2 regions of the Staphylococcus sp. MZ3 genome follow, and region 1 is predicted to be linked to the other one. Evidence: riboswitches for the same ligand, from Rfam matches in the RefSeq annotation. Region 1 holds a riboswitch; the other holds the start of a gene.
What was found. A riboswitch is a leader RNA that binds a small molecule or an ion and turns the genes downstream of it on or off. The one in region 1 is predicted to bind FMN.

Region 1 (16,183 bases):
TTCATCTTTGTCTTGCTTAACAGTTACATCATCATGTTTATCTTTTGATGTATTTGCTTGGTTAGCACCTGTTGCAAAATATGGTTTAGGTTGGTGAGATTGTTCAGCTTCACTCTTATCAGAAACTGTTGAATGCTCAGTGTTATTTTCTGCATTTTTAATAGTATCGTGTTTATCATTGTCTTCGATTGGTTCTGGATGTGATTTATCCATTGCAAAAGCATTCTTATTATAATATTCCTCTTCATGTTGAGGTGTACTGTCTTGATGGCTAGGTTCTTGACTTTCAGTACTGTGTGATGATTCAACTTGACGATCATCTATTGTGCCAGCCTCATTTTGAACATTGTCTTCAGATGTTTGTGATTCATTGTGAACTTGTTTATTATGATTCGTTGCTAAATCACGGCGTCTTTTTCTTCTTTGGGCATTTCTTGGCGGAAACTGTTGCTCCGTATTCTCTATTGTATCCTGATGTTCTAATTCTGATTGGTCTTTTTCAACATCTTCCGTATGGTCTTGATGTGAATTTGTGTCTATCGATTGACGATTTTTTTCAAAGTCATCTTTAAAATTATTAGACATAGCCATCTTCCTTTCTATTCTATTACAATGATTTTACATAAAATATACCCACATGACATATGTTTATGTATATTTTTCAAAATTATTTCAATCATTTTTCAATTGTGTATACACTAATTATAGCTTGTCAATTTTCTTTTAGTAAAGTAATACTATCTGAGAAATAAATTTTGCAACTTTTCATCAAATCCAATACTTCTAATTACCTTCTTCTTATTTAAAATTACGATATCAGTTATATTAGAATCATTGTCACAACATCGATCTTGTGCCGGTGGATATTCACCGAAAAATTCTAATAAATACTTCCGTCTACATTGATCCAATTTGCAATAGCCAATCATGCGAAAGAATCCTAATTGCTTTCGTTTAAATGATTGCTTAAATATCTGTTTCAAGGCGCCGATACTATAGAATGAATGCAACGTTGTCAAAACGTCTTGTTTATCGGGTGCTAAAAATTCTCCTATTTCGAAATTTTGTACATCTTCTTCTGTTATCATATCTGCAAATAATAACGTTTCTAAAATATATTTATCGTCCGGTTGAAATAAACTAATTGCCTGACTTAGTTCACCATCGCGACCCGCACGGCCAATTTCTTGAATGTAGTTAGAAGGACTTGTTGAAAGATGAAAGTGAATGATTGTGCGAATATCTTTTTTATTAATTCCCATACCAAAAGCACTCGTTGCGACTATAATCGGAATATCATTATTTAAAAATTGTTGTTGAACTGTGTGTCGCTCTTGATAATTCATATCACCATGATAAATACCTGTAAGAAAACCTGAATCATAAATAAGTTGCGCTAAATTCAGACACATCTTTTTCGATGAGACATAAATAATCGTTGGTCCCGACTGTTGTAGAAACGGCAGCAACCATTCAATTTTATCTTCATCATCATGAAAATTAAGATGCTTAAAGCTTATATTTGGGCGATTCATTGTAGTTTTAATAACATTGAATTGAATCGCTAACATTTCCGTCAAATCATCTTGTAAATGCGGTGGTGCAGTTGCTGTCAATGCTAAGACAACCGCTTCTTTAAAATGCTTTGTTACTTTTCCTATTAGAGCATAATGTGGTCTGAAATCATATCCCCATTCAGATAGGCAATGTGCTTCATCTAGAACAATCATGCCAAAGTCTATCATAGATATTAATTTAAAATTTGACGGTTGCAGGAGAAATTCTGGACTTAGAAAGATGAAGCGGCTATGTCGTAAACATTTAATATTATGCTTTTTCTCAATTTCATCCATACCAGAGTGAATACATGTTACACGTTTTTCTCCATTTATTTTCAACTGCATAACTTGGTCATCCATTAAAGATATTAACGGTGAGATAATTAATGTCGGCTTACCTGATAAATACGTAGGTATTTGATAACACAAACTCTTTCCACTTCCAGTTGGAAGTATACCTAGAGTGTGTTGTTGAGACATTATACTTTCTATAATTTCCTGTTGTCCCGGTTTAAAACTCTCGAATCCAAATTTGTTTCGTAAAATATCATGCAACATTCAGATCACCTCTTTCAAATCCAACGATTAATACTTTTAATTGAAAATATGATAACGTGTCAAATTGTTCTTTGTAAAATTTTAATCGTTCGCCACGATGCTGTTGATAAAAATTCAAAAACTGGAGTTGATCTTCTAGTTCAACATAATCATCGTAATTAGACATGTAACCTTTGATTAAGATTTCAAGTACATGATCTTCGATAGTATTGATTTTAACTTGTTGTTGAGCCGCTATATCTTCCATCGTGAATTGTTCAAGCAATTTTGTATAAGTAATATAAGTTTGATTTAATAATGTAGGTTTCATTATTATTTTTGATAAAATAGTATATTCTCCACTTTCTAATTCAAACATCATTGTCACTAAATTATTCATTTCGTATTCAAACAATTGCTGTTGAGATAGCTTTTCTATTAAACTAACTTGCTGTCTCGTATACATTGGTTCATCATAGCCTTGCAAATAATAATGTAAGTAACATGGCCCTTTTAAAGTTATTGCTTTAAACAAGTTATGTAGTTCATTTTCAAAATCAATTTGTAATTGGTTTTCTTTAATGTAGTTATAGACAATCTTTACAGTTTCTTGTATCTTATTATTTTGAGAGATTGGTACAAAATGAAAAACATGTTGTTTGGTATTAGACATGGTTTGCACTAATAGTTGAATTGCTTGAAATGTTTGCCCCATGCTTTCAAATGTATATCTAGGATGCAACATGATTTCCATTTCAGCATTAAATTCATTGATTTTTTCTAAAAATAGCTCAAAAGACGGATATTTTAATAGTGGTAAACTGTGATATAATGACAACTGTTGTTGACTACAAGCGTCAAAAAAGGTTTGGTGAGATTTCTTACCAACTAAGATATTGTAAATACTTTTATTTGTTTTATAGTTAAATGTTTGTTGTAATGCTGTTTTTATAATGTGTTGCAAATTTAACCCTCACTCTGTAAAACGGATAATTTGAAAATAAAAATGATGCTGTCTAAAATTTTAGTCACATTACTATTTTAGCATTTTTATCAAAGGAGGCGAAGACATTGGCAAAATATACAATCGTTGATATGGATACTTGTATTGCATGTGGTGCATGCGGTGCAGCAGCGCCAGATATATATGATTACGACGACGAAGGTATTGCTTTCGTAATCCTTGACGATAACCAAGGTACTGCAGAAGTACCTGAGGAATTATATGAAGATATGGAAGATGCAATTGATGGATGCCCTACAGATTCTATTAAAATTGCAGACGAATCATTTGATGGGGACGCTTTAAAATTTGAATAATTGATTTTTTAGACAAATGTTCCATAGAAAAAGCAGGCAAGCTATCGTTTATTGATAGTCACCTGCTTTTTATTATTATGTGTATATTATTTTGCTTTAATTTGATTAAATTCTTTTCAAGAAATTCGCAAGCCTTCTATATAGTAAAATAAATACAATAGAAATAACGATACCTTTAATAATATTGAATGGTATAATTCCTGAAACAATGATTACTTTAAGATTATTTGCGATATCAGCTAAGTTAAATATCATACCGTACAAAGGTAATAGAACGAAATAGTTCAAAATACTCAACACGATAGTCATAACGATTGTTGCAATGATTAATCCAGTAATCAAAGATTTTGTTGAACGTTTATTTTTATAGATGGCGTAAGCAGTTAATAAGAAACTTGCGCCTGCTAAAAAGTTAGCAAATGGTCCAACTGGATCGCCCATACTAAATAAGTAGTTCAATAAATTTTTAACCAGTGCAACTACGATACCGGCAACTGGTCCAAACGTAAATGTAGCTAGTAGTGACGGTACATCACTAAAATCTAAAGTTAAGTATGGTGGCAAAAATGGTATAGGAAACTTGATAAAAGTTAACACAAACGCAATCGCGCTCAACATACTTATTGTGATAAGACGTTTATTTTGTTGCATATTCAATTTTCTCCTTCCATTCATCTCGTAAGAATAGGAGGATTATTGCACAACAAAAAACCTCCATCTTCTCCCATCCAGACTATACTGTCGGCTCTAGAATCTCACTAGATCAGCCACTAATATGATACATACTAGCAGGTCGCAGGCTTTATTTACTGCCGGTTGGGAATTACACCCGACCCCGAAGATGAATTTTACATTATTAAATTTAATTCTCATTAATTTTATACTATATATCACAAAACCTCAATAACTATGCTTAAAATAGATCATGGTTACGTAATTGGAAAGTGTTTCATTGGTGATTTGCGAGCATTGTTTGGATAGGTTTGATTGGTTTGTGGTTTTATCTGTTGTTGGGATGGCTTTTTTGAACCTACCACACAATTAGGTCAAGATCGTCATAAAATGGAAAGCAAATTATAAGAATCTAGTAGGTCAAAAAGCTTTATATCAGTATTTCCATTTATATTATTAATTAAATCGCCAGAAGTTATACTTAAAATCTTCTACTTATTTCCATTCACAACAATAGTAGAATTATCTTTTTATTCTTGATCTACTCAATATACACTATTCTCCGTTAAATTTTCATCATTAATTTTATTCATCTTCAAACGCTCCAAACGACACTACTTTCTTATCATCAAAACGAGCTTTTTTTGTGCCAATAAATTTATTTCCCAATTGAGTAGTTATAGTATTTTTGATTGGCATATCTTTTGTCCTTTCAATTTTCTCGGATAAATCTATTACATTATTTATCTTTTCTTTTCTGTTTTTTTTATCATTCGTACTAAACAACGTTGCTACAGTATTACTATTTGCAGTATAGTTTAGCTCTTTTCTAGCTTGTTGCATACCTTCTTTAAATTCTTTATCATTTTTATGAATCAATGGTTCGTAATATTTACGATATTCTTTTAAATTTCTTGATAAATATGTAATATAAAAGTATTCATTTTGATACCCGACGTTTTGCGTCTTGTTGATTGCTTCTTTAGTAAAGCCTGTATATTGATATTTCTTTTCATTATCTTTAAAAAATTCATATAAATTATCATACTTTTCTTTTTGCGCTCGATATTCAAATCCACTAAGCACTGCACCCACCATCATACTCATATTATCACCGTTGTCATTACTACGCATTGACCCTTTTTGATGGATGGCATCTTTGTACAAAGGTAGACTAGCATTAAATACAATGCCATGATCATCACAATGCACATAAACTTCTACACCATCATCTTTACCTACAACATTGGTAGCCTTTACCTTCAGTCCAAAGTTGTCTTTAAAGAATTGTTCACCTACTTTTTCAAATTCTTTACGATGCTTCTTCGCAAATTCAATCGCATCTTTTTCTGCAGGTGGTTGGAAGCCTTGGCCTACATATTTTGAAGCTTCCATTTCTTCTGGTACTGATTTTGTTTCTGTTTTTGTGTCTTTTTTTGATTCATTTTCCATCGCGGAACATCCTGATAGCAGAAGTGTTGCTATTAAGATTAATTTCGCCTTTTTAAACATATCTCATCACCCATTTATCATTTATATCTTGATAAAACCAATATCCACCAATCTCTGTGAAATCTCTATCATTTATTTTATTCATTATCAAATACTCCATATTCCGAATTATCTTTACTGCTATAATTTGGTTTAATAGTATTTATTCTATTATCTGAAAATTGTATACTAAGATCTATCTCATTTGGAATATCTTTTTCTTTTTTTATTTCTTCTGCCATTTCTATTACATTTTCACTATTATTTTTTTTAGTATAGTTCTTCTTTTTACTAAATAGAGTAGTAGTTAACGAAACTTTTGACTTATCTTTTAATTGCTTCTTAACATTTGACATTTCTTTTGAAAATTCACTGTTACTTCTGTTTAATAATGGTTCAAAATAGTCTCTATACTCAGTTAAATTATACGGTATAGTCGTAATATAAAAATATTCATTTTCATAGCCACTATTTTGTGTCTTGTTAATTGCCTCTTTTGTAAATCCTGTATATTGATATTTCTCTTCATTATCTTTGAAAAATTTATATAAATTGTCATACTTTTCTTTTTGTGCTCGATATTCAAAGCCACTCAACACTGTACCAACTAAAGTACTCATATCATCGCCTTTATCCTCACTTTTTATTGAGCTATCACTGTCAATAATTGATTTGTCAAATGGAATACTTGCATTAAATACGATATCGTGGTCATCACAATGCACGAATACTTCTACGCCTTTTCCACTACCTACAACATTGGTAGCTTTAACTTTTAGACCAAAGTTATCCATAAAAAATTGTTCGCCTCGTTTAGCAATTTTATCTTTATGCTTCTTCGCAAATTCAATCGCATCTTTTTCTGCAGGTGGTTGGAAGCCTTGGCCTACATATTTTGAAGCTTCCATTTCTTCTGGTACTGATTTTGTTTCTGTTTTTGTGTCTTTTTTTGATTCATTTTCCATCGCGGAACATCCTGATAGCAGAAGTGTTGCTATTAAGATTAATTTCGCCTTTTTAAACATATATCATCACCCATTTATGTGTTTGTAAAACTTTTATGTTTAAAAAAACTACTTATTCTCAATGAAAACAAGTAGTTTTTAAAAATTTCATTTTGCAAATAGTTTTACTCTCTTAATTTATTTGCGTCATTTAGTTTATTTCTATATAAATCTTCAAATACATCTACTTGCGTTAAACAATCTCTGATTTTAATTTAATTATTCATTAATTTAGCATTTTGCAGCCAATCATCTCCAATACCCAATGATTTTAATGGATTATCTGGATTAATTGCCTCTTTAGATGTTCCTTGATAAATTATCGTCTGTTGACCAGTTGGTTCCCCCTGATCATTTAGTAGCTCGTAGGTTTTTATATCAACTGCATCTTTCATATTATCGTTATTTTTATCATTATAATAATCTATTTGTTTGAACCGTTTTCCATTTACTTTAAAAACTTTTTTCATTTATATCTTGATAAACCCAATAACTGCTCAATTCTGCTATGTCTCTATCATTTATTTTATTCACTTTATATTCACTCACCCTTCAATTGGATTTATATCGTCATAAAACGGCTTTTTAGTATTTATACTTGGTTTTCCTAATTGAATAGTAACTTGAGATTTTTGAGGCATATTGGGTTTATCCTTTAATTTATTACTCAATTCAATCACATCATCTACTGTATTGTCTTTAGTAAAGTTTTTCTTAGTAGAAAAAAGTGTAGAAACAGCATCAGTATTTGCAGTATAATTTAGCTCTTTTCTGGCTCGTTGCATACCTTCTTTAAATTCTTTATCATTTTTATGAATCAATGGTTCATAATATTTACGATATTCTTTTAAGTTTCTTGATAAATATGTAATATAAAAGTATTCATTTTGATACCCGACGTTTTGTGTCTTGTTAATTGCCTCGTTTGTAAATCCTGTATATTGATATTTCTCTTCATTTTCTTTAAAGAATTTATATAAGTTATCATACTTTTCTTTTTGCGCTCGATATTCAAAGCCACTGAGTACTGTACCTACCATCATACTCATATCATCAGCGTTGTCATTACTACGCATTGATCCTTTTTGATGGATGGCATCTTTGTACAAAGGTAAACTTGCATTAAATACAATGCCATGATCTTCGCAATGCACATAAACTTCTACACCATCATCTTTACCTACAACATTTGTAGCTTTAACTTTTAGTCCAAAGTTATCTTTAAAGAATTGTTCACCTACTTTTTCAAATTCTTTACGATGCTTCTTCGCAAATTCAATCGCATCTTTTTCTGCAGGTGGTTGGAAACCTTGGCCTACATATTTTGAAGCTTCCATTTCTTCTGGTACTGATTTTATTTCTGTATTTGTTTCTGTATTTGTGTCTTTTTTTGATTCATTATTCATCGCGGAACATCCTGATAACAGTAGCGTTGCTGTTAAGATTAATTTCGCCTTTTTAAACATATCTCATCACCCATTTATGTGTTTATATAGAATATTAAAAAGCATTTTAAAAAAAATTTATTCATCTTTACGATAAACTCCATATTCTATTGGATCATTATCATCATAAAAGGCTTTTTTAGTATTAATAGTAGGCTTTCCTATTTGAATTGTAATTGTAGATTTTTCTGGCTTATTTTTAAAATTATATAGTTTATCACTCAGTTCAATTACATCATCAACTGTATTGTCTTTAGTAAAATTTTTCTTTGTACTAAACAATGTTGTTACTGTATCTGTATTAGCAGCGTAATTTACTTCTTTTCTTGCTCGTTCCATTCCTTCTTTAAATTCTTTATCATTTTTTTGAATCAATGGTTCATAATACTTACGATATTCATCTAAACTTATAGTCGTGTATGTAATATAGAAATATTTATTTTTATATCCGACATTTTGTGTCTTGTTGATTGCTTCTTTAGTAAAGCCTGTATATTGATATTTCTCTTCATTATCTTTGAAAAATTTATATAAATTGTCATACTTTTCTTTTTGTGCTCGATATTCAAAGCCACTCAACACTGTACCAACTAAAGTACTCATATCATCGCCTTTATCCTCACTTTTTATTGAGCTATCACTGTCAATAATTGATTTGTCAAATGGAATACTTGCATTAAATACGATATCGTGGTCATCACAATGCACGAATACTTCTACGCCTTTTCCACTACCTACAACATTGGTAGCTTTAACTTTTAGACCAAAGTTATCCATAAAAAATTGTTCGCCTCGTTTAGCAATTTTATCTTTATGCTTCTTCGCAAATTCAATCGCATCTTTTTCTGCAGGTGGTTGGAAGCCTTGTCCTACATATCTGGAAGCTTCCATTTCTTCTGGTACTGATTTTGTTTCATTGTTGGATTCGTTATTGGTAGTTGAACATCCTGATAGTAGTATCGTTGCTATTAAGATTAGTTTAGTTCTTTTAAACATAGCACATCACCCATTTATGTGTTTGTAAAACTTTTATGTTTGAAAAAACTACTTATTCTCAATGAAAACAAGTAGCTTTTAATAAATTAATTAGTATACTGCTAGTTTTTCTAATTGTTCTTTAACTTGAATTAAGTTTGAACGAATTAACGAAGCAGATTGATCCATTGTTTGAATAGCTTGCCCTTCATTTTCGTTCAAACCATTACAAACAACTTCAAACTGTTGTGCCATTTGATCAAGACGTGCATGAGCTTGAGTGTTTAAAATAAACATATCATCATAATGAGATGGTTCAAAAATCTGATTAACAATTAACGGTTTCATATTTCTAACTATATCATCTAAGTGATTTTCTAAAATCGGCGATGCTGCCTTTAAATCATGTAAAAAATCTGTCCATTTTGTTAGGTTTATTTTTAATTCTTCTATTGAATTTTCAAATTGTTTTCGATCAATAGAGGATTCTTTTAAACCATCAATGATTCTTTTTTCGTATAACATTGTAATTAATAAATTAAGACCATCTATAATTCCTTTTATAATTTCTGTTGTGTTATTTATATTTCTTACTAACTCTTTGAAATTTTCATTATAAACTTTTTGAATATAATCAGATAATTCTTCAACAGCATTATCAATATGATTTTTTAAAATAGTCATTTTTCTTGATAAATATTTTGAAAGGTTAACTTTACCCGAAACCATATGTTGACCATTATAATTGATATTTAGGTTTCCATCCATAATAGTAGCATCTTGATAGGACATGATACTTTTTATATCAGCAATTTGATTACCATAAATGTCATTTTGATTTTTAATTAGAACGATATTTTCGCTAACGATTTTTAAATGTTTCATCATTTCTTCCGTCACACCATCTTGTAAATCATGATCTAAATTTTTAAACATTTTTACTAATATTTTATCGATTGAGTCGTGAATTCTTTCTATTCCACTCTGGAGTTGACTATCGACCTTATTAATACCCCACTTTAACGGTTTCAAGTTTAAAGCTGGAACTAAAATTGCAATAGGTCCAATTTTATCCATAAAAGAATCTATACTTTCAAATAACTCATTCTTTTTAGATGTAATGTCTCTACTCATATTTTCTAAAACATCAATTTCAATTACATTCTTAAATTTTTGTTTTAACTTATGCTTTCTATCTCCAAAATAAGAATTTTCCGACTGAGATATATTAAAACTTTCATTTAAAAATGTCACACATTCTTGTAACATAATGCTTGTTTCCCCTGTAACAAGTTGGTATAAATCACCTAATTTCTCAATATCTAACTTAATATTTCCCCCTTTACCTGACCTCGCTATTGAATCCCCTGTCCAAACATTTATTGGAATTCTACCATCCATGTCTAGATTTATATTTATAACCTTTTTCACTTCTTTTCCATTTTTAATCTCTGTATCCTTGACCGATTCTATTTTATGAACAGGTATATCCTTATATTCATTAGTTTTCGAATTGAATTCCCTTTTAAAACCAAGATGACTATCAATTAATCCATTTAAAGTTGGAACACCATCTCTTATATTAATTCTTTTACCTGGCATTTCTTTCGCAAATGGATCTTGTAACCATGATAGTAAGTCATTTGTACTATGAAAACTAATCATATTTTTAAATTTTGAATTTTTATATTGTTCCCATGAAGCATATGGTAACATAGCAGGATTAGAAGCAACTATATTTTCATTTTGATGTTTGGCCCCATGATATTTTGCTCCTGCGCCACCTTCGGAATTACCACCGTCAGCTACAATGCTTTTGTGCTTGTAATTTTTAGGATTTGTATTATATTTTCTAAGAAATTCACTTTTTGATAATTTATTTGCATCTTCTATTTTTTTCTTATATTGATTTGAAAATTCATCCGCTTGATTCAAATATTGTGTGGACATATTTGAATCATTCATTAATTTGATGTTTTGTATCCAATCATCACCGATATTTTTAGACCTAAGTGGGTTTTTAGGATTAATTGCCTCATTAGAAGTTCCTTGATAGACGATAGTCTGTTGGCCTGTTGGTTTACTTTTATCATCTAACAACTCATATATTTTAATATCAGCAGCACCATTCAAATTCCTATTTTTATCATCATTGTAACTATCTACTTGCATAAATCGTTTTCCATTAACTTTAATTTCTTTATTTGTATTTATATCTTGATAAACCCAGTAACCACTTAACTCAGTTAAATCTCTATCATTAATTTTATTCATCTTTACGATACACTCCATATTCTATTGGATCATTATCATCATAAAAGGCTTTTTTAGTATTAATAGTAGGCTTTCCTATTTGAATTGTAATTGTAGATTTTTCTGGCTTATTTTTAAAATTATATAATTTATCACTCAGTTCAATTACATCATCAACTGTATTATCTTTAGTAAAATTTTTCTTTGTACTAAACAATGTTGTTACTGTATCTGTATTAGCAGCGTAATTCACTTCTTTTCTGGCTTGTTCCATTCCTTCTTTAAATTCTTTATCATTTTTATGAATCAATGGTTCGTAATACTTACGATATTCTTTTAAGCTTCTTGACGAGTAGGTGATATAAAAATATTCATTTTTATATCCGACATTTTGCGTCTTGTTTATTGCTTCTTTTGTAAAGCCTGTATATTGGTATTTCTCTTCATTATCTTTGAAAAATTTATATAAGTTATCATACTTTTCTTTTTGCGCTCGATATTCAAAGCCACTTAGTACTGTACCCACCATCATACTCATATCATCACCTTTGTCCTCACTTCTTAATGAGCTATCACTGTCAATAATTGATTTGTCGAATGGAATACTCGCATTAAATACGATGTCGTGGTCATCACAATGCACGAATACTTCTACACCGTCGCCACTACCTACAACATTGGTAGCTTTAACTTTTAAACCGAAGTTATCCATAAAAAATTGTTCGCCTCGTTTGGCAATTTTATCTTTATGCTTCTTCGCAAATTCAATCGCATCTTTTTCTGCAAGTGGTTGGAAGCCTTGGCCTACATATTTTGAAGCTTCCATTTCTTCTGGTACAGATTTTGTTTCTGTTTTTGTGTCTTTTTTTGATTCATTTTCCATCGTGGAACATCCCCCTAAAATTAATGTCGTAGCTAAAACTGATCCAATGAATTTTTTCATATGACACCTCGAATAATTTAATTAATACAATATATCTATATTTTACCCTATTTTTATAATCAAATAAATAACTTTATCAAACTTTATATTTTTGTATAAATTAGTAATATATTTAATAGTTGATATTCGCAAAAACCCTAAGTTCTAATCCACATACAAAATTCCCCACATCAATCAAAAAACGCATGCTATAAATTAGAGTCTCTAATCAATAACATGCGTTCTGAAATAACTATATTCAATTTTATTCTGGTTTTGGTAGTTTAATAATAAATGTTGTGCCTTTCCCTAATTCGCTTTTAACATCTATGGAACCACCATGCTCTTCGATAATCATTTTACAAATGAACAAACCTAAACCGGTACCTTGTTTACCTCGCGTTCTCGCTGCATCAACTTTATAAAAACGATCAAATACTTGTTGTAAATGTTCTGGTGCAATGCCTGTACCTGTATCTTTAATGTATAAAATATCTTCGCTTTCATTTTCATCACAAGTAATTGCAATTTCATCTCCAGGTTTCGTATAACGTGATGCATTATCAATTAAGTTCGTTAGTACTTGGTCCATGCGATCCATATCATAACTCCAAACACGCTTCTTACAATAATTAAAAGTCATATTTAGACCTAAATCATCAGCTTGTTGGCGATACTTAATTTTCATCTTATCTAGTAACGCTGCAATAGGCTGAACTTCTTTATTTACGGATAACCCTTCAGCATCCATGCGTGCGACATTTAACAATTCATTAACTAAACGATTTAAACGTTTCGATTCATCAAGGACAATGGCAAGCGATTCTTTTATTTCATCCGGTTCTGTAACAATACCATCTACAATTGATTCAGTATAACCTTGAAGTAATGATATCGGTGTACGTAATTCATGTGATACATTAGCAATGAAATCTTTCTTCATTTGATCTAGATTGTGCTCATTAGTCATATCACGAACTGTCACAACAACACCACTTTTACCTCCCTGTTCAATCTTGTCGATATAGCTTGTGGTCACAACAAAGAATCGTGCATTCATTTCTAAATCGCGCATTTCAGTTTGTTTTGATTTAAAAGTATCTTCTATTTGTCTTAATAAGAAAGCTTTAGCATCTTCATCAATATTGTCCATAATATCATTCGCCATCTTATTAGATAAGATAATTTGTCGACTCTCATTAATACCTAGGACACCTTCTACCATAGAGTTAATTAAGCTGTCTCTAATATTTTTAGATGTGGATAATGCGTCGACATGCTCTTCGATTTCTGTACTCATCTGATTAAATGCCTGCGATAATTGACCAATTTCATCTTTCGTTGTGACAGAAGGTTTATAAGAGTAATCCCCTTCAGATACACGTGTAGCTTGGTCTCTTAAACGTCTTAAAGGTTTTGTAATTCTTGACGATAAGAAAAACGCAAAGACTGTTGTAATTGTTAAGAAAATAACAGCCGTAATTATGGTGATAATCGTAATAGCATTATTTGTATCTTCGATTGATTTCAAGTCTTTATATATAAAGACTCCACTATATTTGCTATGACTATTCTTCTGTGCTTTTGTTGGATAGCCTAACAAAATATATGTTTGAGATGAGCCCTTTTCTTTAATCGTTACATTTCGAGTAACAGATTTACCTTTATCAAACACATCGTCAAAATGGTCGTTGTTGACTACTTCATTCAACATTTGCTTTTTAATATTAGAAAGTGAAGCCGTTGATTGACGATGTTTATTATTTATAATCATCAACCCACCAGGATTTTCAATTAATGTTTGACTATATTTTATTGCTTCTTCTTTATTATGTGATTGTTCGACCAGTGAACTTATACGTCTAGCATCTTCTCTTATGGCATTTTCGGTTTCTTGTGTGAAATAGTATTGCATAAAGGTAATTAAAGCAATACTTAATAAAATTAAAACTGTCGTCACTATTAAAATAATAGTTAACCACAGTTTAATTACGACACTATTTAGCCGGCTCATCATTAGATTTAACCTCAAATTTATACCCAACGCCCCAGACTGTTTGAATCATATGCGCAGCTTCGCTAGACACACGATTTAACTTTTCTCTAAGTCGTTTAACATGAGTATCAACTGTTCTTAAATCACCATAGAATTCATAATGCCAAACTTCTTTTAATAATTGTTCACGGTCAAATACTTTATTTGGTGTTTTAGCTAAATATATTAATAATTCGTACTCTTTAGGAGTCAAATTAACTTCTTGATTATCAGCAAGTACGCGATGTGCATCATTATCTATTTCTAAATGTTTAAATTCAATCACATCACGTGCGTGAGGTTCGCTTTGTTCTACAGTTGTAGATTGCGTTCTTCTTAGAAGTGCTTTAACTCTTAAGACTACTTCTCTTGGTGAAAATGGTTTGACGATATAATCATCTGCACCAGATTCAAAACCTTCAACACGGTTTGTTTCTTCACCTTTAGCAGTCAACATAATAATCGGTGTTTGTTTATGTTCACGCAATTTAGTTGCCACCTGGATACCATCCATTTCAGGCAACATTAAATCTAGTAGTATGCAAGCATAATTATTCTCCATTGCAAGTTCATAAGCCTCTTGGCCATTACTTGCTTCATGGATTTCAAAAGATTCTCTTTCTAAATACATTTTAAGTAATCTTCTGATTCTATCCTCATCATCTACGATAAGTATTTCGTTCGACATACAGGTCATACCTCCCACACATGCTTTTCTTTACAAAAGTATTATATCACAGGAAAGCGCATACAGTTATTAAAAACCTAAAATTTTGTGAAAAAATTCTCAAACTTTGTGATAAATACATATTTTATTTAATTATTTCCCATGTTCTGCTAAATGACGCATCACTTTTACTTCATGAGGCGTCAATACACGTCCTTCACCAGCATTCAAACCGACAACATTTAAAGGCCCATATTCAATACGAGACAGTTTCGTCACTTGATGACCAAAATGTTCGAACATTCTTCTGACTTGGCGATTACGACCTTCTGTAATTGTAATTTCAACCAATGTTGTGTTTTTATCTTTATCTTGTTTCTTAACTTTCACTTCAGCCGGTTGCGTCATACCATCTTCTAATTCAATACCTTTTTCTAGCGCTTTCACTTCTTCTCTCATTAAATAACCTTTTAATTTCGCAACATATTTTTTCTTAATTTGATATCTTGGATGTGTCATTAAATTAGTAAATTCACCATCATTTGTGAGTAATAACAATCCAGAAGTATCATAGTCTAAACGACCAACAGGATAAATACGTGCTTCTATATCTTTAAAGTAATCTGTAACCACTGTACGTCCTCTATCATCAGATACACTTGTTATCACTTGAGTTGGTTTATGGAATAAAATGTAAATTTTGTCTTCTAGTTCTATTTTAATACCTTCAACTTCAATCGTATCTGATGGCTTCACTTTTGTTCCTAATTCAGTGACAGTCGTACCATTCACTTTCACTTTTCCTTCAGAAATTAAAGTTTCTGCCTTACGTCTTGAAGTATAACCGCTATTAGCTATACGTTTTTGTAATCGTTCTAATTCTTTAGTCATTATTTTCTCCTTTTTGATTGACTAGATTACTGAAAAAAGCATCCATTTCTTCATCGTCTTCTTCAGTTGTCGGCAAATCTTCTATATTGGAAATACCAAATACATTTAAAAATAAATCAGTAGTAATTAACTGTTGGCTACGCTGTTCATTAACCACTTTAGCCTCAACTAGTCCTTTGGCAATCAATGTCTTAACTGCACCATCTGAATTGATACTACGAATTAATTCAATATCACTTCTTGATAATGGCTGGTTATAAGCAATAATTGATAGTACTTCCATTGCTGCTTGTGATAATTTCATTTGTGACTTTTGTTCAATTAATTGTTCAATATACGTTGCCGCTTCTTTTTTAGTCGTTAAAACATACGTCGTTCCAAATCGTTGTATCATTAATCCATGTGATGAATA
Region 2 (16,183 bases), 310 kb from region 1:
ACATATATTTCTGTAAAATATATAAAATACACTTTCAATTGACGCTAATGTTTAAAATTACGTCAATATTATAAAGGAGAGAAATCCTTAATTATGAATAAAGCATCATTTGATAAAAAAGTTAAAAAGCAATTATGGTTTTTGAACAAGAAGGAGAAACAAGCATTAGATCAACGATTGTCTTCTATATCTGATGATGACAGCGTTAACTTAAATAAGCCTGTTACCTTTGCTAATGCTTACTTAAGACAAAATGTATTTCGAAATAAAGAAACAAAAAGTTATAGTATGTTTGTTACATTAGTAGTGATGATGTTTGCTTATGTTGCTTTATTAGGTTTGTTTTTATTTGGGCTAATTACAAGTCTATCTGGCGTACAATTTTTCATTAATCCTAAGGTAGATTTATCTACAACTGTTGTTATTTTAACAATTATTGGAGCGATTTTATTAATGATTGTTAGCATATATTTTATAAAAGTTGTGACATCATACTTTACTAAGAAACTTTTAGAAATTAAATTTAATTCGAAATAGTATTTTCAATGAAGTGCTTCAAAGCTAAACTTTCATGACATTTTTTTGAAACTAGAGAAAATGGCTCATCAACTTCTAGCTGAATGCCTTCTTGAAAATGTATTAATGTTGAATTCTCTATGGCAGTCATACCAACAATATAATGTGCATTGATATAAATTTGTATCGGTGCACGTTTATGTTTTAACGGAAAAAGTATAGTTTTTGGGTTGATGTAAATAGGAACCAGTTTATTAATATTTAGTATGTTTTTTGCAGTCTCAATTAGCACACTTTGTGATGACAAATGCAATTTCGCATAATATGAAACGAGTTTGTTAATTGGAACTTTAAGAATATAATCACAATGTAAAAAGACACAATTTGTTTCGAGATGGTTTGAAGTAGCAGTTTGGATATAAAGTAGATATTTAGTAGAATTGTCTTGCAAATATAGTACTCCTCGTTTAATAAGTTGTTAATTTAATGGTTAAAATAAATTTATATGAAGATGTTAGGGTGTTTCAACATCATTAACACATCGACCGAAATTTCACAATAAACTAATTAAAATTATGTTGGCATTTACGCTTAACGGACATCTTAATTAATTTAATCGTTGAAAGCGATAATGACATGATTTCAGCAATTTCAAATTGCTTGTATCCTTCAAGGTATAGTTTGAGCCATAGTCTTTCTCTTTGATTTAAAAGCTTGAAGATATCTTGTAAACGAAGGTCATGTTCATTAAAGTATGTTGGTTGTTCAGTTAATGTTGGTGAATTATTCTCACATAAAATGACATCTTTTAATTGATTTTGTTGTCTGAATAAATCGATAAGGTAAAAATTTAATCGAGTGAATAAAAAAGAGGATAAAGATTGCTTGCTTGAGGGTTTATATATCTGACTCAATTGCCACATTTTTATCAAGAGTAGTTGATAATACTCATCATAATTATAGCTAATATTATATTTTTTTAAAAGATGGTGTATGATTTTGTGGTGTTTGTTGTATACGTCATTAAATTTCAAGTAGTCATTCTCCAAGTTATACGTATAACAAATATTTCCGGATAAAGTTAGAATAAAATATTTAGAAAAATCATTCATTTGCGTAATCGCTAAATTAAGTGTTAAATATAAGACATAAGTAATTAATTTAATGTGATATGATGTATTATTACTTTGCTAAATAGTAGATAGAACAAAATTTGTAATCGGGAGGTAACAATGGATTACGCACATTTAAATTTAGAACATTTTTTTGCACGAAACGACGATTTAGATGTTATAAGAGATCGCGCTGATTTCGTGATGATAAATAACTTCACTAATGAAATGATGTATCGTGATGGTCAAATTGAAGGCACGATTGATTTAAATCAGTACTATTATAAAAATAGATCAAATGCAGCAAGTTTTATTATGATGGATTATAAAAAAGAAACTAAGTAAACGAACAAAAGAATTTTTTGTTTTTTAATACGTGAATAATAAGATTATTGATATAAAGGTTTTCAAAGGTTATACAAAAAGATAAAACATTTATGATTCGTAGATCAACGTAAAGTAATGTTGATAAATGGTTTAAAACGTTTCATTTACATTACTGTTTATTTATGAATATGTAACAATGCATAGATAAAATTGTTAAACGGTTTTAATAATGTTAAACTTTATTATCGTAGTCAAACTGAATGTATAACAACAATGACCTAAGAGGTGTGGATATGAATAAACACAAGAAAGGTTCTATTTTTGGAATAATAGGACTTGTTGTCATATTTGCTGTTGTCTCATTTTTATTTTTCTCAATGATATCCGATCAGATATTTTTCAAACATGTTAAATCCGACATTAAGATTGAAAAGTTAAATGTTACATTAAACGATGCAGCAAAGAAACAAATAAATAATTATACGAGTCAACAGGTATCAAATAAAAAGAATGATGCATGGAGAGATGCATCTGCAACTGAAATTAAAAGTGCAATGGATAGCGGTACTTTTATCGATAATGAAAAGCAAAAATATCAATTTTTAGATTTATCAAAGTATCAAGGGATTGATAAAAATAGAATTAAACGTATGTTAGTAGATAGACCAACGTTATTGAAACATACGGATGATTTCTTAAAAGCTGCTAAAGATAAGCACGTTAACGAAGTTTATTTAATTTCACATGCATTATTAGAAACTGGCGCAGTTAAAAGTGAATTAGCTAATGGAGTCGAAATTGATGGCAAAAAATACTACAATTTCTATGGAGTAGGAGCCCTTGATAAAGACCCAATTAAAACAGGTGCAGAATATGCTAAAAAGCATGGTTGGGATACACCTGAAAAAGCTATTTCAGGCGGTGCTGATTTCATTCATAAGCACTTCTTATCAAGCACAGATCAAAATACATTGTATAGTATGAGATGGAATCCAAAAAATCCAGGAGAACATCAATATGCTACTGATATTAAGTGGGCAGAAAGTAATGCAACAATTATCGCTGACTTTTATAAGAACATGAAGACTGAAGGAAAATACTTCAAATACTTTGTGTATAAAGATGACAGTAAACATTTGAATAAGTAATTTGATAAGCTACGAGTTGTTTTTATGACTCGGACATACTAAAAAGACGCTTTCTATCTTGTTTTGATAGAAAGCGTCTTTTTGCATTAGAGAAAACACATTGATTGATAATCCCACCAATGCAAGTGGGGCAGGACATCGATAAAGAATTACTTTTTCTTTAGAAATTAGTATTTCTTATGCATGAGTTTTACTCATGTATTCCTATTTTTAAGTACACATTAGTTATAGCTAATGATAAAGAACCACTACATAATAAATCATTAGTGTTTTTTTATCATTTCTGTCCCACTCTCATCGTGATTTGAAATTTTCAATTGCGATTTTAATTTCATCTCTTACACGTTGGAACTCTGACCAAGGCTTGCCTGCAGGATCATCAAATCCCCAATGTTCTTTCTTAACATTTGTTGGTAAAGAAGGGCAATTTACGTCTGCATCACTACATAATGTAACAACTAAATTTGAATTTTTAATAATATTATTATCGATTAAATCTGATGTATGATTTGATATATCAATGCCTACTTCTTTCATAGCTTCTATCGCTTTGGGATTAACACCGTGTGTTTCGATACCAGCAGAATATACATTCCAATCATCCGCTAAGATTTGTTTAGCCCAACCTTCAGCCATTTGACTTCGACATGAGTTGCCTGTACATATAAAATAAATTGTTTTTTTAGTCATAACAATCTCCTAATTAATTAAAATATGATAAGTGTTAGATACAACCCTATGAGGGTTATAAATAGTACTGGAATTGTAATGATGATACCGGTTTTAAAGTATGTGCCCCAAGAAATCTTAACATCTTTTTGTGTTAAGACGTGTAACCACAGTAATGTAGCTAGAGAGCCTATCGGTGTAATTTTTGGACCTAAATCAGACCCGATAACATTCGCATAAATTAGGCCTTCTTTTAACATGCCATGGACATTTGATTGACCAATAGCAATCGCATCTATTAAAACTGTAGGCATATTATTCATTATTGATGATAAAAACGCTGAAATGAAGCCCATTCCCAAAATGGTGCTAAATAGACCGTAATTGGAAATATATTCTAATATTTTAGCCAATATTAAAGTAATGCCAGCATTTCTTAAGCCGAATACGACGATATACATACCAATTGAAAATAATACTATATTCCAAGGTGCGCCCTTAATGACTTGCTTAATATTTACAGCATTTGATTTACGAGCCAACATTAGAAAAATAAAAGCAATGATTCCAGTGAAAATTGATACCGGAATTTTAGTAAATTCACTGATTAGATAGCCGAAAAGTAATATAACTAGCACAATCCATGAAATTTTAAATAGCTTTAAATCATTAATGGCATCTTTAGGATGCTTTATATTATTATCATCAAACGTTTTAGGTATCGCCTTTCTAAAATATAACCACAATACTATAATACTTGCTAAAAGTGAGAATAAATTAGGTATAATCATTCTACTAAAATATCGAATGAATCCTATATGAAAATAATCAGCAGATATAATATTCACTAGATTGCTCACGATCAAAGGTAAAGAAGTTGTGTCAGCTATAAAACCACTCGCAATAATAAAAGGGAATATGGCCCGCTTACTAAAACCTATATTTTTAACCATCGCTAATACAATAGGCGTTAAGATTAACGCTGCGCCATCATTTGCGAAAAATGCAGCAACAATGGCACCCAATAATATGATATAAACGAACATTTTTAAACCATTGCCTTTTGAAGCATGAAGCATGTGAATAGCTGACCATTCGAATAATCCAACTTTATCTAATATTAATGAAATAAGAATGACTGAGACAAAAGTCAAAGTAGCATTCCAAACAATACCTGTTACTTCGAAAACATCGGAAAAACTTACAACACCAGTAATAACAGCAATAAAGGCACCAGTTAATGCGGTAATGCCAATATCTAGGCCTTTAGGTTGCCATAATACAAATAATAAAGTTACTAGAAAAATGAGTGTCGCTAAAGTTGTCATCATTAGCATTCACCAGTCTTAAGGTTATGACAAATACATCGTTGGTTAGAGGTATGAACCTTTGACAAGTTATTAATTACGGACTCAAAAATATTATGATTGAGCTGGTATAAATGTTTATTTCCGATTTTTCGTGTCGTAACTAAGTTGGTTTTTACTAATGCTTTCATATGATAGCTAAGTGTAGGTTGAGAGAATTGAAAATGTGCTAACAAATCACAAGCGCATAACTCTCCACAAGAAAGTAAATCTAGTATTTCTAATCTGCTTGAATCTGATAAAACTTTTAAAAATGTTGCTAGTTCTTTATACGTCATAACATACCTCCTAGACGTTAAATAGATTATCATCTATATAGATGAATGTCTATGTTCCTTTGGTATATTACACGATATGACTATGTAATTTAAATTTGGTTTTAGTATTAAAAGGGTATTAAAGATAAATTATAGATATTGATTTTGCAAAATATACTCTTTGTTTTGCATTGAAAAAGGTGATTAGCCATATCTTGAGTGTATGGCCAATCACCTTAGTTGAATTTATTTTGTAATCAAGGGTATTGATTAAGAAGCTTTGTTTTTACGACTAAAAATCATAAATAGAATTACTAATGAGATTAATATCTTTGCTATAAATTTCAATTTAATTCACCTCGTTAAAAATATTTTAACACAAACACTAAGGTTGATATTAAATGAAAAGTTTTAAATGGTTTAATGGTTGTGAAAGTGAAATAATAGCTTGCCTTAATAAATTTTATTAAAAATACCAAATTGCTATAATTATAGGTAATAGTTTAAATATAATATTTTGAATTACAAAAGGATGGATGATATATGCGTGTAGCAATAATAGGCATGGGAACTGCTGGTGTAAGTGTATTGAGAGAGTTAGTTAAGCACCCGAAGTTTAATCAATTAGATATAGATTTATACGATGATAAAGTAAATATGGGACAGGGCGTACCATTTCAAAATGATAGTTCTGAGCTGCTAATTAATATGCCTTCGAAAAAGATGAGTTTAAATTTAGATGATGAGACTGAATTTTGGAAGTGGTATAAACAACAAACTGATTTTAATTTTGATGAACCTGCATATTTACCGAGATTTGTATTCGGACATTATATGAAATCTTATTTATCTATGTTCACGAAAATATATCCAAATATATCAACTAATTATAATAAAGTTCAAGAGATTTATACAAATTCTAATATCGATGAAACGAATTTAACTTATTACATATGTACTACAAATTCAGGACAATCATGGCAAGCGTACGATTATGTATTTTTAACATGTGGTACATTTGCCTACCATGATCCATATAACTTAAAGGGTAAAAAAGGATATATCGCTACGCCTTATCCAACATATAATACGTTAGACGAAGTAAATGAACTGGACGATATTGCGATTATTGGTACAGGCCTTGCCAGTTTAGATGTTGTCCGTTATGTTGCTGCTCATCATCCGAAATTACCAATTACTATGACGAGTCGTTCTGCTCATTTACCAAGTGTAAGAGGTACAATGATAGACGTGACATTCAAGTACTTAACTAAAGACAAATTAAATGACATTAAAAAACATCATTTCGGCAATGCACCGCTTGATACTTTAGTTTCTTTATTTTTAAAAGAATGTGCTGAATATGACATTGATTTTAAAAAATTAGTATATAGACGTACAGGAAATCATATTGCAGATTTGAAGTATGATTTAGCGCGTCCAACAGAAATGGGCATTTTCCAAAGTATGATTGAACATTTGAAAGAGAATTTAAATTGGATATGGAATAGCTTAAGTATTGAAGACCAACATCAATTTAATCAAAAATACTCAAAGATGATTCAATTAAATTCAAATCCAATGCCTCCAAGAACTGCTGAACTAATTATTGAATTAATAGAAAATAAGTCTTTAATTTTGAAAAAAGATTTAGAAGATGTGAAACATGATGGCAAGTTGTATTATTTTTCATACAAAAACCAAGAATCAGTAGACATATATAATGTTGTCATTAACGCGACAGGTGCAAAAAGTCATTTAAATGAATTGGATCAAGATGATCAATTAATTAAAAATCTTGAAAATAGACAAATTGTACAAGCACACCCAATGGGAGGCATACAAATCATTCCGGAAACCAATCAAGTTATTAGTCCAAGGTTTGGAACATTAACAAATATGATTGCGATAGGTCAAATGACAAACGGTGTTAATAAACTACGAAATGGTGTGAAAATGATTGTAGAACAAGTTGCGCATACAGTATCTCAATTATATGATGCTTTAGAATCGAATGAGCAACAACAGCGCAGTGACAATCAATAATTTGTAACTAGAAGATAATAAAGAGAACGCTCTATAGAGACGAATTGAAGGTTTGATTTTAATGTCTGTTAGTAAGAATCATATCAATGAGATGCCTATAGTACTCATGTTATATTAAATTAAAACCGTCATTAATTGTTTTTTCAGAAAACATATAGTATCATTTTAAATGTAGTTGACATACTACGTACTCAAATAATCTATAACAATTTCATATATAATTCTTTCGGGGCAGGGTGAAATTCCCAACCGGCAGTAAATAAAGCCTGCGACCTGCTAATATGTTTCATATTAGTGGCTGATCTAGTGAGATTCTAGAGCCGACAGTTAAAGTCTGGATGGGAGAAAGAATGTTAATTATCGACAAAGATAATGTAGCGTATTTGTAAAAATGTGTACAAATAGGCTTATTTAACGATAAATTTTTCTCCTTGCATCTTAATTCATGATGTGAGGATTTTTGTTTATAGAGGTGATCATTTGAGTCAATTTATGGATTATGCGATTCAACTTGCAAATATGGTACAAGGTCAAACAGGTGTTAATCCACCCGTTGGCGCTGTTGTAGTTAAAGAAGGTAGGATTGTTGGTATTGGTGCACACTTGAGAAAAGGTGACAAGCATGCGGAGGTTCAAGCACTTGATATGGCACAACAAAATGCTGAAGGTGCGACGATTTATATTACGTTAGAGCCATGTAGTCATTTTGGTTCAACACCACCCTGTGTTAACAAAATTATTGATTGTAAGATAACTAAAGTAGTTTACGCAACAAAAGACAATTCGTTAGACACACATGGTGATGAGACGTTACGGGCTCACGGTATTGAGGTTGAATGCGTTTATGATGAACGTGCATCACAATTATACCAAGACTTTTTTAAAGCAAAAGCAAAGCAACTGCCACAAATTACAGTGAAAGTATCTGCAAGTTTAGATGGTAAACAAGCGAATGATAATGGACAAAGTCAATGGATTACTAACAAAGAGGTTAAACAAGATGTCTATAAGTTAAGACATCGACACGACGCAGTGTTAACTGGAAGACGTACAGTTGAATTAGATGATCCACAATATACTACACGTATTCAAGATGGAAAAAACCCTATAAAAGTAATATTGTCTAAGTCTGGGAATATTCATTTTAATCAGCAAATTTATCAAGATGAATCAACACCAATTTGGATATATACTGAAAATCCAAATTTAACAACCAATCAAACACATATTGAAATTATTTACTTGAAGTCTTGCGATTTAACAACAATTCTTCACAATTTATATAAAAGAGGAGTTGGAACTTTGCTAGTCGAGGCAGGTCCAACCACTACTTCAGAATTTCTCCAATCTAATTATATAGATGAATTTATTCTCTATTATGCCCCGAAATTAATTGGCGGATCTGGAAATTATCAATTTTATCAAACAAATGATGTGATTGAGATACCAGATGCGAACCAATTTGAAATTGTTCATTCCGAGTTATTAAATCAAAATGTTAAATTAACTTTACGAAAGAAGTGATGATGCATGTTTACTGGCATCGTTGAAGAAATAGGTGTCGTTAAAAGTGTTCAAATTCGTCAATCAGTCAGGACGATTGAAATCGAAGCACATAAGATTACGGCAGATATGCATATTGGTGATTCCATCAGTGTTAATGGTGCATGTTTAACAGTGATTGATTTTAATCAGACATCTTTTACTGTTCAAGTAATTAAAGGCACTGAAAATAAAACCTATTTAGCAGATGTTAAGCGACAATCAGAAGTAAATTTAGAGCGTGCCATGGGTGGTAACGGTAGGTTTGGTGGACATTTTGTCCTCGGTCATGTAGATGAACTAGGAACAGTTTCAAAAATAAATGAAACAGCCAATGCCAAAATTATTACGATTCAATGTAGCCAACATATTAATAATCAGTTAGTTAAGCAAGGGTCTATTACTGTGGATGGTGTAAGTCTAACGGTATTTGATAAGCATGATAACAGTTTTGACATTCATCTTATTCCAGAAACGAGGCGTTCAACGATTTTATCATCCAAAAAATTAGGAGATAAAGTACATTTAGAAACAGACGTTTTGTTTAAATATGTTGAAAATATTTTAAATAAAGATAAAGACCAATTATCTGTAGATAAATTAAGAGCATTTGGTTTTTAGGAGGGGTAGCATGCAATTCGATAATATTGACAGTGCTTTAATGGCTTTAAAAAATGGAGAAACAATTATTGTAGTAGATGATGAGAATCGTGAAAATGAAGGTGATTTAGTAGCGGTCACTGAATGGATGAACGATAATACCATTAATTTTATGGCGAAAGAAGCAAGGGGATTAATATGCGCACCAGTGTCTAAAGATATTGCACAACGTTTGGATTTGGTACAAATGGTTGATGATAACTCCGACATCTTTGGTACGCAATTTACAGTGAGTATTGATCATGTAGATACAACAACAGGAATTAGTGCTTATGAACGTACATTGACTGCCAAAAAGCTCATTGATCCTAGTAGTGAAGCTAAAGATTTTAATCGTCCTGGTCATTTATTTCCATTAGTAGCACAAGATAAAGGCGTATTAGCTAGAAATGGACACACAGAAGCGGCTGTTGATTTAGCTAAACTTACTGGTGCCAAGCCCGCTGGTGTCATTTGTGAGATTATGAATGATGACGGCACGATGGCGAAAGGACAAGATTTACAAAAGTTTAAAGAAAAACATCAATTAAAGATGATTACGATTGATGATTTAATTGAATATCGTAAAAAATTAGAACCAGAAATTGAATTTAAGGCAAAAGTGAAAATGCCTACAGATTTCGGAACATTTGATATGTATGGTTTTAAAGCGACATACACAGATGAAGAGATAGTTGTACTGACAAAAGGTGCAATTCGACAACATGAAAATGTACGCTTACATTCTGCGTGCCTTACAGGCGATATTTTCCATAGTCAACGTTGTGATTGTGGTGCTCAACTTGAATCGTCTATGAAGTATATCAATGAACATGGTGGCATGATTATTTATCTACCTCAAGAAGGTCGTGGCATAGGATTGTTAAACAAATTACGCGCATATGAATTAATTGAGCAAGGATATGATACAGTAACTGCAAATTTAGCATTAGGTTTTGATGAAGATTTGCGAGATTATCATATTGCTGCACAGATTTTAAAATATTTTAACATCGAACATATCAATTTATTAAGTAATAATCCAAGTAAATTTGAGGGATTAAAACAATATGGCATTGATATTGCAGAAAGAATTGAAGTTATCGTACCAGAAACGGTACATAATCATGATTATATGGAAACGAAAAAAATAAAAATGGGTCATTTAATATAGGAGGATTTTAACATGAATTTTGAAGGTAAATTAATTGGAAAAGATTTGAAAGTTGCAATCGTAGTTAGTCGATTTAATGATTTTATCACTGGAAGATTACTTGAAGGTGCAAAAGATACTTTGATTCGACATGATGTTAATGAAGACAATATTGATGTAGCATTTGTGCCAGGTGCGTTTGAAATTCCTTTAGTAGCTAAAAAATTAGCCTCATCAGGAAATTATGATGCAATAATTACATTAGGATGCGTAATTCGCGGTGCTACGTCTCATTATGATTATGTTTGTAATGAAGTCGCGAAAGGTGTTTCTAAAGTAAATGATCAAACTAATGTACCAGTCATATTTGGTATTTTAACGACTGAAAGTATTGAACAAGCTGTGGAAAGAGCAGGTACGAAAGCTGGCAATAAAGGTGCGGAAGCAGCAGTAAGTGCAATTGAAATGGCTAATTTATTAAAATCTATAAAAGCATAGAGCACTGTTGTGAGTTCATAATCAAAGATTTATAAATGATTCAGAACTGCCAATTTAACATTTAGGAGCCTAGAACATTGATTATTGTTCCAGACTCCTAAATTATTGTTTATGTCATGCTCTATTTACGGCATAATTTTTTAATTGTACTTAAACCTAACATAACTGTAGCTCCTAAAGCTGCAATTATGCCAACACGTTTTAAGCCAGCAGGTTTCACAAATTCTTTTACAGCAAGAGATAGGTTTTGTGGGCGTTCTGCTAATCTTCTCATAAAATACGCAAACCAATCATCGCCATAAGGTACATAAATAGTGAAATTATAGCCTTCATTTGCGATTTCTTCTGCTAACTCTGATCTAAAACCATAGAGCATTTGGAATTCCATACGATCTTTTTCAATGTGATTTTCTTTCATAAATTGTTTTACATGATTAATGATGCGATGGTCATGTGTTGCAATTGAAGTGAAATTGCGTGCGTTTAACAAACGTTTTTCAATTATTTTGATGTAATTTGCATCTACGTCTTCCTTAGATTGAAATGCAATTGATTCGTTTTCTTTATATGCACCTTTAACCAAACGTAATCGTAAATCTTGGTACTTATCAACTAATTCATGGCTATCGTATAAATATGCTTGAATTACAGTACCAACATTTCTAAATTCGCCTTTTAATCGATCTAAAACTTGAACAATTTGTTGCAGGCTAGCATATTTTTCAGTATCAATATTTATATGCATATTGTTGTAAGTATTTGCTTTAAGTAAAATCTCTCTTAAATTTTGGTAAGCTAATTCTAAGTCGAATTCTGCACCTAACTGACTCAATTTAACAGACATATGTGCCTTTACGCCATGTTGATGAAGCGCGTCCATAATTGTTAAAATTTGTTCTTTAGCATGATTACTTTCTTCAACTGTACCGACAAATTCCCCTAAATTGTCTACCGTAACAGCGATATTCTTGTCATTTAAGTATTCGATTGTATTAATTAACTCTGGAATTGTATTTCCGGCAACGACTTTATTGGCGCCCAAACGTGGGCCCACTTTTTTTGCTGCGTTGTTTAAAAAACTATTATTAGATAATCCGATAAAAAAATTCTTTAATAGTGCCATTGCTACTCCTCCAAACCCTTGTGTTTACAATAAGTTTAGCATGAAAAAAATATTCGAGAAAGCGTTTTCATCAAAAACAATCAAAAATAATTATGTATAATTACACTATTATTGATGTTGATTTCATTTATATATAATAATATGGACAACAATAATACTATAAATAGAAATCTACATAGTGAATTTGCTATAATTATGTTATTGAAGATTAATGAAAAAGGGGCAGTATAATAATGTGGAAGTGGGAAGCTGAAAATGATGCGAAAGGCGTCGTTGTTATTGCTCATAATATATTAGAACATACGGGAAGATATGCATATGTTATTACGATGTTAAGAAGAAATGGCTATCATGTGATTATGGGAGATTTGCCTGGTCAAGGTCAAACTTCAAGAGCTAATAAAGGACAAATTGAAAACTTTCAAACGTATCACGAAAGTTTGCTAGACTGGTTAAAGATAGCTAATGAATATAAAATTCCTACTTATGTATTAGGGGTAGGACTTGGCGGTTTGATTTTATTAAATTTACTTGAAAAAGTAGAATTGCCAATCGAGGGGATGATGTTAATTTCTCCTATGCTAGAACTTCAAAAGAATGGAAAAAATCGTAAAGATAAACTTGTTTCAAATATAGGTAAAATTTCAAAAGACACACGTTTTAATGTTGGTGTAGAACCAAAAGATTTAACACGTAATTTAGAAATTGTTGAAGAAACAGTTAACGATGGTTTAATGTTAAAAAAAGCAACGTATCATTGGTATAATACAATTAATGAGACGATGAAAGATACGATGGCTCATATTCATGACATTCAACCAATGCCAACGCTATTAATGTATGGAACGAAGGATTTAATTGTTGATACTAGGGCAATTGATGAGTTTAAAGAAAAATATCAAACACCTGAATTATATTTTAAAGCTTGGCAAGGTTTTTACCACGAGGTTCACAATGAGCCAGAACGTGATGAAGTAATGCGTTATATTCTGACTTTCTTAAATAACAGCGTCAATACAATGGGCTTTATTGTTGAAGATGACGAAATTGTAGAAATTTAATATTCTAAAAAGATGAGACAGTAGATGCTCATCTTTTTTTTTACTTTTTTAAGGTTGAGAATGTATATCACATTTTATACACATTTGATTTGTAAGAAATGTTTTGATTTATACAAATCATATCTTGAAAAATAACCAATTTAGCCTCATTCGGTTTGATTTAATTTGTTAAATTTAAGGCTAACTAATTAATTTAGTTTAATCAATTTTCATGAGAGTTATATGTAATAAAAATTCAATGCGTATCTTTTTTGAAGAAATATATGTAGAATTGTTGCAATTTAATGGTAATATTGATATATTTTCTTTGTATATAAATTATAAAATTAATATGTAGTAGAGTGATTTGTTTTATGTACTATTATCTTATTTCTAAATATTAACTCTATTGATTATTGGTTTTTATACTTATTTAATTTTATTCAACTTTGACAATTGAATAGAAAGCAAGTTTATTTACACTTGTAGTTTTATGCATAAGTTAGCACATACAAGTTTCGGGATTGTTGGGATGTTTGTTAATACTTGTATGGTAGCTAAATATGTGATTATTAATTGGGAGATGTTTAGCATGAAAAAAGTAAATAACGACACTGTATTTGGGATTTTGCAATTAGAAACACTTTTGGGTGACATTAACTCAATTTTCAGCGAGATTGAAAGCGAATACAAAATGTCTAGAGAAGAAATTTTAATTTTACTAACTTTATGGCAAAAAGGTTCTATGACGCTTAAAGAAATGGACAGATTTGTTGAAGTTAAACCGTATAAGCGTACGAGAACGTATAATAATTTAGTTGAATTAGAATGGATTTACAAAGAGCGTCCTGTTGACGATGAAAGAACAGTTATTATTCATTTCAATGAAAAGTTACAACAAGAGAAAGTAGAGTTGTTGAATTTCATCAGTGATGCGATTGCAAGTAGAGCAACAGCAATGCAAAATAGTTTAAACGCAATTATTGCTGTGTAAGTTTAATAGCATAAAAAGAGGTTTTCATTAAGTTGAAAACCTCTTTTTGTTGTTGGTATTAATTTTTCAAATGTTGACTACTCAATCATAAATTATAAATAGTATAGCGCAGCAAATGCTTAAGAAATTTTTTCTATGGCACAAATGAATGGAGCATGATTACGTTGGTTTAAAAATTGATATTGCAAAACTTGCGCATGCTTTTGATCCAAAGTACTCAAGTAATCAAGCAATGCATGCTTCTCAATTTGTCCTTCGCTATGACCATGATATATAACAAGTACAATAATACCTTCAATTGACATTAATGATAGCAATGAATTAATAGCTTGGATTGTCGTGTCAGGCTTTGTCACGATAGATTTATCACCTTTAGGCAAATAACCTAGGTTAAAGATGGCTGCATCAATATGACCTTTATGTGTATCATTTATATGATGTTCAATATTTTCATGTCCATCTTTTATTAAAGAAACATGATTGAAATCCTTAACTTTATCACGTGTATTTTCCAAAGCTAAATCTTGAATGTCGAAACCATAAACATGTCCTTCTGGTACTTGTTCGGCTAAAAATAAAGTGTCATTGCCGTTACCGCAAGTTGCGTCTACAACAATACTTTCTGGTGTTATATGTTGTTTAATAAGTGTTTTTGAAAAAGGGAGTATACGTTCTAATTTCATTGCTTCACCTTAGACTTGTAACGCAAGCCTTGATAAGAATTTCTACGTGCTAATTCAGCATCGATGCCATTTAATACTTCCCATTTATTAACACTCCACATTGGACCTACCATGATATCTATTGGACCATCACCGGTAATTCGGTGAACGATCATTTCAGGGGGAATCACTTCTAATTGGTCCACAACTAGGTTTGTGTACTCTTCTTGAGTCATAAAAGTTAATAAACCTTTATCGTATTGTTTTACCATCGGTGTACCTTTTAACAAATGAAGTAAATGAATTTTAATACCTTGTACATCCATTTGTGCAACTTCTTTGGCAGTAGCCATCATCATGTCATAGTCTTCGCCAGGTAAGCCATTAATGATGTGTGTACATACATTGATATTATGCTTACGTAATTTTGCCACACCATCATAATAAGTTTTCATATCATGGGCACGATTGATTAAATCAGATGTTGACTGATGGATTGTTTGTAGTCCTAATTCAACCCATAAGTATGTTCGTTGATTCAAATCTGCTAAATATTCGACAACATCGTCTGGTAGACAGTCAGGACGCGTACCAATAGATAATCCCACAACACCCGGTTCTTTAAGTACAGGTTCGAATTTTTCTTTTAATACTTCAACCGGTGCATGTGTATTTGTAAATGCCTGAAAATAAGCAATATATTTTCCTTCGTGCCATTTCTCATGCATCTTTTCTTTAATTTCATTAAATTGTACTGCGATTGAATCTGCACGATTACCTGCAAAGTCTCCGCTACCTGCAGCAGAACAAAATGTACATCCACCATGTGCTACAGTGCCATCGCGGTTAGGACAGTCAAACCCGCCATCCAATGCAACTTTAAATATTTTTTGTCCAAATTTATTTTTTAAATGGTAATTCCATGTGTGATAACGTTTGTTTTCAAAAGCGTATTGGAAATGATTGCCCATATGTCATTTTCCTTTCTATAAAAAAAGAGTTCTAAGTACAGATTTTAACATATTTTAATGTTATAGTGTTTATTATAGTTTGACAAAAAAGAGAGAGGAACTATGAAATATGAATATAC

Region 2: linked by a shared signal. The riboswitch ahead of ribD (bifunctional diaminohydroxyphosphoribosylaminopyrimidine deaminase/5-amino-6-(5-phosphoribosylamino)uracil reductase RibD) and the one ahead of KI230_RS07415 (ECF transporter S component) in region 1 are both predicted to bind FMN.

Annotation. Positions count from the first base shown of each region.
Region 1 covers NZ_CP076026.1:1,550,394-1,566,576, forward strand. The annotation lists gene ebpS (elastin-binding protein EbpS) at 1-585, opposite strand, end outside; gene KI230_RS07400 (RecQ family ATP-dependent DNA helicase) at 738-2,117, opposite strand; gene KI230_RS07405 (YpbB family protein) at 2,107-3,060, opposite strand; gene KI230_RS07410 (ferredoxin) at 3,168-3,416, shown strand; gene KI230_RS07415 (ECF transporter S component) at 3,522-4,067, opposite strand; FMN riboswitch at 4,129-4,263, opposite strand; gene KI230_RS07420 (DUF1672 domain-containing protein) at 4,674-5,600, opposite strand; gene KI230_RS07425 (DUF1672 domain-containing protein) at 5,678-6,604, opposite strand; partial or broken gene KI230_RS07430 (hypothetical protein) at 6,718-7,117, opposite strand; gene KI230_RS07435 (DUF1672 domain-containing protein) at 7,129-8,049, opposite strand; gene KI230_RS07440 (DUF1672 domain-containing protein) at 8,107-9,024, opposite strand; gene KI230_RS07445 (hypothetical protein) at 9,115-11,277, opposite strand; gene KI230_RS07450 (DUF1672 domain-containing protein) at 11,270-12,199, opposite strand; gene srrB (two-component system sensor histidine kinase SrrB) at 12,444-14,195, opposite strand; gene srrA (two-component system response regulator SrrA) at 14,176-14,901, opposite strand; gene KI230_RS07465 (pseudouridine synthase) at 15,034-15,771, opposite strand; gene scpB (SMC-Scp complex subunit ScpB) at 15,764-16,183, opposite strand, start outside.
Region 2 covers NZ_CP076026.1:1,856,747-1,872,929, reverse strand. The annotation lists gene KI230_RS08965 (hypothetical protein) at 94-537, shown strand; gene KI230_RS08960 (competence protein ComK) at 524-967, opposite strand; gene sigS (RNA polymerase sigma factor SigS) at 1,080-1,550, opposite strand; gene KI230_RS08950 (hypothetical protein) at 1,749-1,973, shown strand; gene sagB (peptidoglycan release complex glucosaminidase SagB) at 2,249-3,103, shown strand; gene arsC (arsenate reductase (thioredoxin)) at 3,398-3,793, opposite strand; gene arsB (arsenite efflux transporter membrane subunit ArsB) at 3,811-5,103, opposite strand; gene KI230_RS08930 (ArsR/SmtB family transcription factor) at 5,103-5,417, opposite strand; gene KI230_RS08925 (FAD/NAD(P)-binding protein) at 5,940-7,442, shown strand; FMN riboswitch at 7,661-7,796, shown strand; gene ribD (bifunctional diaminohydroxyphosphoribosylaminopyrimidine deaminase/5-amino-6-(5-phosphoribosylamino)uracil reductase RibD) at 7,923-8,966, shown strand; gene KI230_RS08915 (riboflavin synthase) at 8,973-9,605, shown strand; gene ribB (3,4-dihydroxy-2-butanone-4-phosphate synthase) at 9,616-10,797, shown strand; gene ribH (6,7-dimethyl-8-ribityllumazine synthase) at 10,810-11,274, shown strand; gene KI230_RS08900 (proline dehydrogenase family protein) at 11,396-12,397, opposite strand; gene KI230_RS08895 (hypothetical protein) at 12,509-12,628, shown strand; gene KI230_RS08890 (alpha/beta fold hydrolase) at 12,631-13,458, shown strand; gene KI230_RS08885 (transcriptional regulator, SarA/Rot family) at 14,030-14,431, shown strand; gene mnmM (tRNA 5-(aminomethyl)-2-thiouridylate-methyltransferase MnmM) at 14,551-15,114, opposite strand; gene mnmL (tRNA modification radical SAM protein MnmL/YtqA) at 15,111-16,064, opposite strand; gene KI230_RS08870 (MDR family MFS transporter) at 16,174-16,183, shown strand, end outside.